3 regions of the Lactobacillus sp. B4005 genome follow, and region 3 is predicted to be linked to each of the others. Evidence: predicted binding sites of a transcription regulator. Region 3 holds the regulator's gene; each other region holds the start of a gene.
The links. The regulator Rex, encoded in region 3, represses fermentation and respiration genes when NADH is low (regulators of the CRP and FNR family bind a similar motif). The targets are predictions, from matches to a motif close to TTGTGAANTANTTCACAA.
Positions count from the first base shown of each region.

Region 1: a site for Rex is predicted at 1,764-1,781, ahead of J3U73_RS07170 (acyl-CoA dehydrogenase family protein). Genes of this name have one in related genera too.
Region 2: a site for Rex is predicted at 1,706-1,723, ahead of pplA (extracellular electron transfer flavoprotein PplA). Genes of this name have one in related genera too.

Region 1 is NZ_JAFNOZ010000002.1:571,851-575,138, forward strand. It holds gene J3U73_RS07165 (CaiB/BaiF CoA transferase family protein) at 1-342, opposite strand, end outside; gene J3U73_RS07170 (acyl-CoA dehydrogenase family protein) at 432-1,682, opposite strand; gene J3U73_RS07175 (LysR family transcriptional regulator) at 2,035-2,946, shown strand; gene J3U73_RS07180 (NAD(P)H-dependent flavin oxidoreductase) at 2,976-3,288, shown strand, end outside.
Region 2 is NZ_JAFNOZ010000002.1:449,220-452,507, forward strand. It holds gene J3U73_RS06605 (FAD-dependent oxidoreductase) at 1-1,512, opposite strand, end outside; gene pplA (extracellular electron transfer flavoprotein PplA) at 1,755-2,672, shown strand; gene J3U73_RS06615 (FAD:protein FMN transferase) at 2,741-3,288, shown strand, end outside.
Region 3 is NZ_JAFNOZ010000002.1:17,445-20,732, forward strand. It holds gene groL (chaperonin GroEL) at 1-905, opposite strand, end outside; gene groES (co-chaperone GroES) at 922-1,206, opposite strand; gene J3U73_RS04460 (redox-sensing transcriptional repressor Rex) at 1,388-2,029, opposite strand; gene J3U73_RS04465 (ABC-F family ATP-binding cassette domain-containing protein) at 2,343-3,288, shown strand, end outside.

The DNA.
Region 1 (3,288 bases), 550 kb from region 3:
TTCCCAGGTAATTCCCATGTGTGCTAAACTTTTGGTTCGCACTGAAGTAAGAAAAACGTCAGCCGTTTTGAGTAAGTCTTTGAATGCTTGCATTCCTTCAGGCGTCTTCATATTTAAAGTGACAAAGCGCTTATTCATGTTGGAAACATCAAAGCCTAAATTTTCATCATCTTCATATTTCATGCCAAAAACGGCACCTTGGGTTCGCCCAGCATCTCCTTTGGGAGCTTCTATTTTAATTACATCAGCACCCCATTCGCCAAGCACCCTGCCAACAGTTGGTGCAGCCAAAAATTGCGTCAAATCAATAACTCTGATTCCCTTTAATATTTCATCGGCCATTTTTTATCTCCGCATTAGTTATAATTAAAGAGGATTGAAGCTAATAGTTTAATTTATTAGTTTCAGCCCTCCCAAGTTAGAATATCTCTTTATAAACTAGTAATTGGTGTCTGACCACCATCGTTGATCAGTAATCTCCCTGCTGTTAAGCGCTGAACCGAACGTGGTCCTTCCTCAAGCCACATTGCACGGCAATCGCGGTATAACCGTTCAGCTGGGCCATAAGGATTGTCTTGGAAGTAGCCAATTCCACCAAAAATCTCTAACATATAATCAGAAACCAGCTTAACAGTATTAATACTTTCAAGTTTAGCTAATGACGCCTTCTTAGTAATATCCTTTCCTTCATCGTAGTCTTTAGCTAAATCCCATAACATCAGCCTAAGTGCATGAACTTTAGCGCCCATATCGGCAATTTCAAAAATGATTGATTGCCGTTTGCATAATGGCTTACCGAAAGTTACCCGGTCTTTAGAGTATGCGATCGACATCTCCAACATTCTTTGAGCCATTCCCAAGTTAGAATCAGCAATATGTGCACGCGATAATGATAGCGAAGAGATTGCAACTTTCATTCCTTCGCCACGTTTACCCAACATAAATTTGTCTGGCACACGCATATCTGTAAACTTTAAGTCGGCATGACCAGCACCGCGGCACCCCATCATCAGTGGCATTTCATTAGCTTCAAATCCGGGTGTATTTGTTGGGACAAAGAATGCAGATAAGCGCTCATCACCTTCTTTATCAGGATCGGTAACAACGATTAGATAAGTAAAGTCAGCTACATCTGCATGAGAAATCAGCGTCTTTTCTCCGTTAATTACCCAGTCATCGCCGTCTTTAACAGCCAAGGTATGCAAATCAGCACCCGTACCGCCGCTTTTTTCAGTCAAGGCAAAATTGGCATAAATTGATTTATCTTGAAATTTATTCATGTACTTATCTTTTAATTCTTGACTACCAAAATTATCAAGAATTCGCCAATTCATGTCGGAGGCATGGTGCAAGTGCATTCTGATACCACCTTGAGTACGAGAAAATTCTTCTTGTACTTGTAGAATCTGTTTTTCACTCAAACCCCAACCTCCGTATTGTTTTGGCAACGCAAAGCGATACAAGTCATGCTTAATTGCTATTGGGAAAAAGTCTTGTGGAAATTTACGATTCTCTTCAATATAGTTAGTCATACGATCAAATTCATTTTGGGCCAAATGTCTAATTTCTTTAACGTAATTAGCAAAGTCTTCGTCAGTCATTGACTCACCCGGCTTAGCCTTGTGCATAATTGGTGTTTCTTCATATGGTGGTAATACATGCAATTGTTTTTGTTCAGTCATAATACAATCTCCTTTTTACTTTCTGAAGTTTTTTGAAAGCACTCTTAATTGACAATTGTATTATGTTGGCAAAAAATGACTTTGTAAAATTGATAACAAAGTTACTTTTATTAGTTTTATAAATACTTTTTACCATTATTTTGGCTGAAGTTTTGCTAAAATGACAAAGTTTATTGCGGACTTCTTAAATTGCCTGGTAAATTTATCAGCTAAATTACAACAGGCTCAACTATTAAGCTAAAATATTAATTTTTCCAATGATTATATTAAAAAATGTGAAAGCGTTTTTATTAAATTAGGTATAGCATCTATTATTAGGTAGTGAATATCATATATTTTTTGAGGTACTATCATGAATCTAAATCAACTTTACTATTTTCGTGAATTGGCAGAAGAAAAACAATACACTACAGCAGCTGAAAATTTATATATTAGTCAGCCCACTCTTTCAGTATCAATCAAACAACTAGAAAAAGAATTGCATTGCAAACTATTTAAGCATAATGGCCGCTACGTTCAATTAACCAACTATGGACGTATTTTTTACGATACGGTCACTAAATCTCTGGCTACTCTTGACCATGGTAAAAAGAAAATTGAACAAAAAATTAGTCAAGACAAAGGTAACATTCATATTGCCGGCATCCCTACCGCGATTGGTATCTTGCTTCCTAACTTGACCAAACAATATCAACAAGAAAGCAGTATTGCACCTCACTTTATTTATCACGACAACCCTTCTTATCAAATTTGTGAAGGTATTAAAAACGGCTGGTATGATATTGGAATCTGCTCATATGTGCCCGAATTTAGTGACTTTACTTATGTTCCACTTTATACTGAGGAAATTATTGCCATTGTTTCTCAAGAAAACGAACTAGCCAAAATTACGGAAATGACTCCAGAAGAGCTCCAGGGTGAATCGATTATTACGTATTCAAAAAAAATCCAAATTGGCAAGGATATTACTAATGCCTTATTAGCTACCGCATCAGATTTACACATTACTAATCGTTTACATGATGAATTGGCTATTGCTGGTCAGGTTCTTACAAATGACATCGTCGGTGTAGTGGCCAAAACGATTTACCTTAGTGGTTTTAATATTCACATGATTAAGCTCGATTTACCTAAAAATACACGCCAAGTATACTTGGTCTATGATTCCAACCAGAACTTTTCACCAGAAATCATTGATTTTCTCGATTTTATTAAAAGCCGTAAAAAAGAAATTCAAGAAATGGTTGATAATATTCTGGTCTAATTGATTGAAGGGGGGTGCAACATCTTCAGATGAATAAATTATGTCAATTATTAGGAGTTAATTTACCAATTATCCAAAAGCCTATTCACACGCTAACCAACGGTAAACTGATTGCTGCCATTTCAGAAGCAGGCTCATTAGGAATTCTGGGAATTAATGCAGGTTATCACGCACCTGATGCGCTAACAGGAGCCTCGGCAAGTAGTAGCGACCAAGTTGGCAAAGCTGGCAACAATTATATCCTTGACGCAATGCAGGAAAGAAATTTGATGAATGAACAAATAGACTATGTCTTAGCTCATACCTTTCGCCCATTTGCCATTGAAATTCCTAGTAGTGCCA
Region 2 (3,288 bases), 430 kb from region 3:
CGAATGACCATAATCATAGTTCAAAGAAAATATCGCCGGTGCTGCGGCAGTTGCAGCTTTTCCAGTAGCAGCTGTAGTTGCTGCAGCTTTTTGCGAAGCGCCGCTGGTAGCAGCCTGTATCAACCATGGGAACTGTAGTTGCAATTTATTAGTGAACCATGAACCACTGCCTTGAACTTTATACCAACAGTCTATTATCCACATCATGCCAAGGTATATTCTTAGTGGCACTGTCCACAAGACATTCCCATAGCGATTAAGGTTGCCACGCCACAATGTGGGGCGCTTAATTCTGAACCATTCATCCATTACATAATGAAAAAGATAATGTCCTGAATAAATTGCTATAAAGTAAATCATGTCAACAATGTCCTTCATCAAAATGGCAAAGAATCCACTTAAATGAAACGTGTTAACTAAAGAAGCTACACCCCAAGCCGGCCCCAAAGATACCATAAAACCTGAGTATGTACCCTTAAATTTAACGGGCTCACCACCATTAATTTGATTGTAAATATTTCTTAGCGCACACTTCCCCGCAGATTCAGCTCCTTGGACTACTTGTGGTTCACCACGTCCACTATCGTCTGCATCATATAACGCAACATCACCAATAACATATATATGAGAATCAGTAGGAATTTGTGAATATTCATTAACGATTATTCGACCGGCTTTCCCAGTTTGAAAACCAAAATCTTTAGCCGTATCAACTGCTTTAACGCCAGCAGTCCAAATCAAGGTTCTCGTTGGAAATGTAGAGCCATCCTTAAGATCAACATAATTTTTATGAACTCCGACTACACCAGTGTTAGTTTTAATTTCAACTCCCTGTTTTAAGAGATACTGTGCTGCCTTATCAGCATCTGGTCGATCAAGCATATTCATGACCGTTGGCGCCATTTCCATCATCGTGATTTTAATGTCATTCTTTTGCAAATTATATTTTTTAGCTAATTCTCCACGCCATGAATTCAATTCACCAGCCATTTCTGTTCCTGTAAACCCAGTACCAACAACAACGAAGTTTAGGTACTGTGCTTTCTTTTCGGGATCACGTTCCCTAGATCCCATATGTACCATCAAATCAATATGATCACGTAATCTCTCAGCATCGTCTAGATTACCTAAAGTAAAGCCATATTCCTTGACACCAGTTGTCCCAAAGTCGTTTGGCTGGGAACCAATAGCTAACACAACATAATCATATGGGTAAACATTATTATCACCTATAACTTTTTTGGCAGACTGATCAATCTTTGTAACATTATCAGTTACAACATCAACATTTTTCCTGCGGGAAAATAAACGCTGTAAGTCATATTTAAGACTTTTTGCTTCTACTCGATTAGCCGCTACTTCATGTAGCGAAGTCATCATCGTCATATAAGGATTTTTATCAATCAGTGTAATTTTAACATCTTGCCGTTTTTTCATTTTCTTTGCAAGATGCTTAGTCGTATAGAGACCGCCGAAGCCCCCTCCAATTACAACAACATTTATTTCAGCCACTTTAAGCACCCTTTCAAAAGTAATAACTGTACATATTTCTAATTATACTAGACTTTATATATTGGGTAAAGTGCTAAATTTCACAAATATATTTTTTAATTGGTGTAATACGCTTTCTTTATTGTTACTCTGAATATTTTTAAAACTTTAAATTGCTATTGCATTAACTAAGTTCCTATTTTATAATTTTAATAAGTGAAGTAATACACAAATACGTTCATCTTATTAGCAAGGAGAAATTTATGAAAAAAAACAAGATTATTTACAGTGCAACTATGTTATCTTTATCTGCTTTATTATTAGGTGCCTGCTCAACAACAGCTAGCAATGATTCTTCCAAGAATTCGAAACCAAAAGAAAGTAAAGTTACTCAGAAAAAAGCCATCAAACAAGTTGCTGGAGGCAAGTTAAAAGATGGTGACTATAAACTGGTAGAAGACAATTTCTCCAATGGCTATCGATTAAAAATGGCAATGACGGTTAAAAATGGTAAAGTAATTGATACTAGTTATGATTACTTTAATAAAGATGGTAAATCGAAGGCAAAGGACGATAAATATGAAGAGCAAATGAAGAAATATTCTAAGGAAAAGATAGGTCCTAAAGAATATATTCCTGAGTTACGGAAATCATTCGCTAAAAATGGTGCTAATTCAAGTGCCATTCAGGTAGTATCAGGGGCAACCGGTTCCAGTATGACTTTAAAGAACTATGTTAACCAGTTAACTCAAGCCGCACAAAAAGGTAAAACAGGTACTATTCATATTAATAATGATAAAAAAATGAAAGATGGTACTTACAAGCTAGAAGAACAGAATTACAGTCATGATTACCGTCAAGTATTTGCAATGGTAATTAAAAAGGGTAAAATCAGCAGTTTTAAATATGATCAAATTAACAAAAAGGGTATTTCTAAAACCAAAAATTCTTCATACGAAAAACAAATGAAGAAAATTAATAATATTGGCCCTAAAGAGTATATTCCAAAATTACAAGAAGAGTTCTTAAAGTCTAAGGGTAATACTGAAAAAGTACAGGTAGTTTCAGGAGCAACTGAATCTTCCAATTCCTTTATTGCCTACGTCAGTCAGTTAATTAATGCAGCACAAAAAGGTGACACTAAGACTATAAAAGTAGATAATATTGTTTATCAGGAATAGAAATTTTAATTATTAATTAGAAAAAAGAGTGACATTATAGCCGCTCCTTTTTTGTTAAGGGATTTAAGATGAAAAAGCAAGTTTTGAAAGTACTATTAGTAATAGAACTACTAATAGCAGGAACTAGTTTGGCAGCATGCTCAACTCAAAGTAAAAATACCAAGGCTGTGAAAACCGAGATCACAACTCAGCCAATTTCTGATACTAAATTTTTAATGGGTACCGTTTGCACAATTAAAATATATAACAAGCATAAACATCAAGCATTACAGGCCGGTTTCGATCGCATTGAAACTTTAGCAAAAGAAACTACTGTTAATCAAAAGGGTAGTGAAATAGATAAAATCAATCAAAATGCTGGAATTAAGTCGACTAAGGTAACACCAACTATTTATAGGATGTGCAAGGATGCGTACTACTACAGTAAAATATCCGCAGGTACATTTGATTTTACCATTGGCCCTATTACTAGTTTGTGGCGAATTGGTTTTCCTGATGCTCATAAACCTAAAGAAAGCACAATTAAAAAGAAATTACCCTTAGTAAATTATCATAACGTCGTATTTAATGATCAAAAACGAACTGTTTTTCTAAAAAAGCGAGGTATGAAGCTAGA
Region 3 (3,288 bases):
TCTTCGGTAATAACTGTACCACCAGTAAGAGCGGCAATATCTTGTAATTGTTCTTTACGACGGTCACCAAAGCCTGGAGCCTTAACAGCAACAACGTTGAAAGTACCACGAATCTTGTTCAATACTAAAGTAGGAAGTGCTTCACCAGAAACGTCATCAGCGATAATCAATAATGATTTACCTTGTTGAACAATCTCTTGCAATAATGGCAAGATGTCTTGAATGTTAGAAATCTTCTTGTCAGTAATTAAAACATATGGGTTGTCCAAATCTGCTTCCATCTTGTCGTTGTCAGTTACCATGTATTGTGATAAGTAACCACGATCGAATTGCATACCTTCAACTACTGATAATTCAGTTTCAATACCACGTGAGTCTTCAATTGTGATAACACCATCGTTACCAACTTTTTCCATTGCATCAGCGATTAAGTCACCAACTTCTTTTGAAGCAGATGAAACTGAAGCAACTTGCGCAATTTGATCTTTTGAAGAAACAGTGTGACTTACTTTATGTAATTCATCAACAACAGCCTTGGTAGCTTTTTCAATTCCGCGACGAACACCTACGGGGTTAGCACCAGCAGTTACATTCTTCATTCCTTCACGGATGATTGCTTGAGTTAACACAACTGCAGTAGTGGTACCGTCACCGGCAATGTCGTTAGTCTTTTGTGCAGCTTCGGCAACTAGCTTAGCACCCATGTTTTCGTAGTGATCTTTTAATTCAATTGACTTAGCAATGGTAACACCATCGTTAGTAATTTCAGGATTGCCATAAGATTGCTCTAAGACAACGTTTCTACCTTTAGGACCGATTGTTGCCTTAACAGTATCAGCTAACTTATCAACACCCTTTAATAGGGAACGTCTTGCTTTTTCTGAGAATTTAATATCTTTTGCCATAATTTTCGCTCCTTAATTACTTAACCACTGCCAAAATATCTTTTTCATGAAGGACTAAGAATTTTTCACCTTCGTATTCAACGTTAGTGCCAGAATACTTGTCATATAGAACAACGTCGCCCTTTTCAACTGACATTGGGATCTTGTTGCCGTTTTCTGCATAACTGCCTTCACCGACAGCAACAACTTCACCTTCTGTTGGCTTTTCTTTAGCATTTGAAGCAAGGACGATTCCGCCTACAGTCTTTTCTTCTTCTTCTTTAACTTTTACGATCACGCGATCACCAATTGGTTGTAACACGTTTGTCCCTCCTAATTTTAATTTAAAATCATTTTTGTTATTTGTTAGCACTCTTATTAACCAAGTGCTAACTTACAAATATGATAATACCCCCTTTTAATGAAAAAAGCAAGAAAAAATTAGCACTTTTTTACTTAAAGTGCTAATTTTCTTTAGCCATTGCAGCGGCGGCTTTATAAATTTATCTATTCTTATCTTTATCCGAATCAAGGAAATAAATGAGGGTTTGTAATTCAGTCGCCAAGTCAACATTTTGAATTCTAACCCCGGTTGGAGCTGATAACCGAATTGGCGTAAAGTTCATAATGCCCTTAATGCCAGCTTCGACCATGTCATCCGCTGTTTTTTGTGCAGAATCTGACGGCACTGTCAAAATAGCGATGGTGATCTGTTGGTCACTCAGCTGCTTTTGCAATTCACTCATTTCATAAACAGGAACGCCACTCAAAATTTTGCCCGTAATTTTAGGATTAATATCAAAAGCACAGGAAATTCGGATGTTATTGCTTCGTTTGAAGTTATAGTTGAGCAAGGCGTGTCCCAAATTACCTACACCAACTAATGCAACATTAGTTAAAGTATCTTGATTTAAAATCTTTTTAAAAAAGGATAGGAGACTTTTGACATCATAGCCATACCCACGCTTACCCAAAGCACCAAAATATGAAAAATCACGACGGATTGATGCACTATCAACCTGAACTGCTTCTGATAATTCAGTAGATGAAACTTTTTCTTTACCAGCTTCATTCAGGATAATTAGGTAACGATAGTAAAGCGGCAGTCTCTTCGCTGTCGCTGTAGGTATTTTTATTTTTTCCATTTTAAAAAGCCTCCAACTTAATATCACTAGTGAGCTTTTTTGTGAATTCACTCATCAATTAATATTATTTTACCTATAACTTACTGATATTTGCAAATGTTTTTTCACAATCTAACACAATCACAAAACACGATTTTACTGTTAATTAACCCGCTTTACATGGTAATTAAAAAATTATTTGTAAATAACTGAGCAAATACTCGTAATCAATTTACTAATGATGAAAAAATAATTTTACTTAAAAAAGGCTTATTTCTCATGCAGTTGCCAGCAGTCTTGCCACATATGCTAAAATAGACTTTAGGTGAAAAATATGATAATTGCACAAGGACACGATTTAGAAAAACAATTTGGTGCCAATACGCTATTCAATCACGTTAATTTCTCGATTGATTCAAATGCAAGAATTGGCCTTGTAGGACCAAACGGAGTTGGTAAAACCACACTCCTTAAAATTATGACGGGTGAAGAAGAAGCTACCCACGGCGAATTTACCATTAATAAAGGGATCGATGTGGGTTATATCGCGCAAGAAAATGGCTTAGATGAAAGTAAGAGCATTTGGGATGAAATGCTGACCGTTTTTGCGCCATTAATTGCAAAAGGACAAAAAATCCGCGGCTTGCAACAAGCAATTGCCGAACATCCGGAAGATAAGCAACTTTTAAAACAATATGACCAGTTGCAATTTGATTTTGAACAACAAGGTGGATATACCTATCAGGCGGATATTAAAAGTATTTTGAATGGTTTTAACTTCCCTGAAAATACTTGGACTAAAATTATTGGTGATCTTTCTGGTGGTGAAAAAACCCGGCTTGCCTTTGTCAAACTGCTTTTACGCAAGCCACCGCTACTTTTACTCGATGAGCCGACCAACTATTTAGATCTGGACACACTTGACTGGCTAGAAGGTTTTCTTAAAACATATTCCGGAGCAATTTTAGTTGTCTCTCACGACCAGTACTTTTTAGATCATCTTGCTAACCAAATTTTTGAATTACAATTTGGCAAACTAACAGCTTTTAAAGGAAACTATTCCGATTATGTTGCCCAGCGAAAGCAACGTGATCAGCAACAAGAAGAAGCTTACGAACGGCAGCAAGAAAAAATTAAAAAAGACGAGGAATTTATTCAAAAGAATTTAGTTCGGGCAAAAACGACTAAAAGAGCGCAAAGCAGGCGCAAGCAACTTGAGAAAATGGAACGAATCACGCCACCTAAGCACAAAAATAAGGTGCGGATTAAGTTCAAGAGTG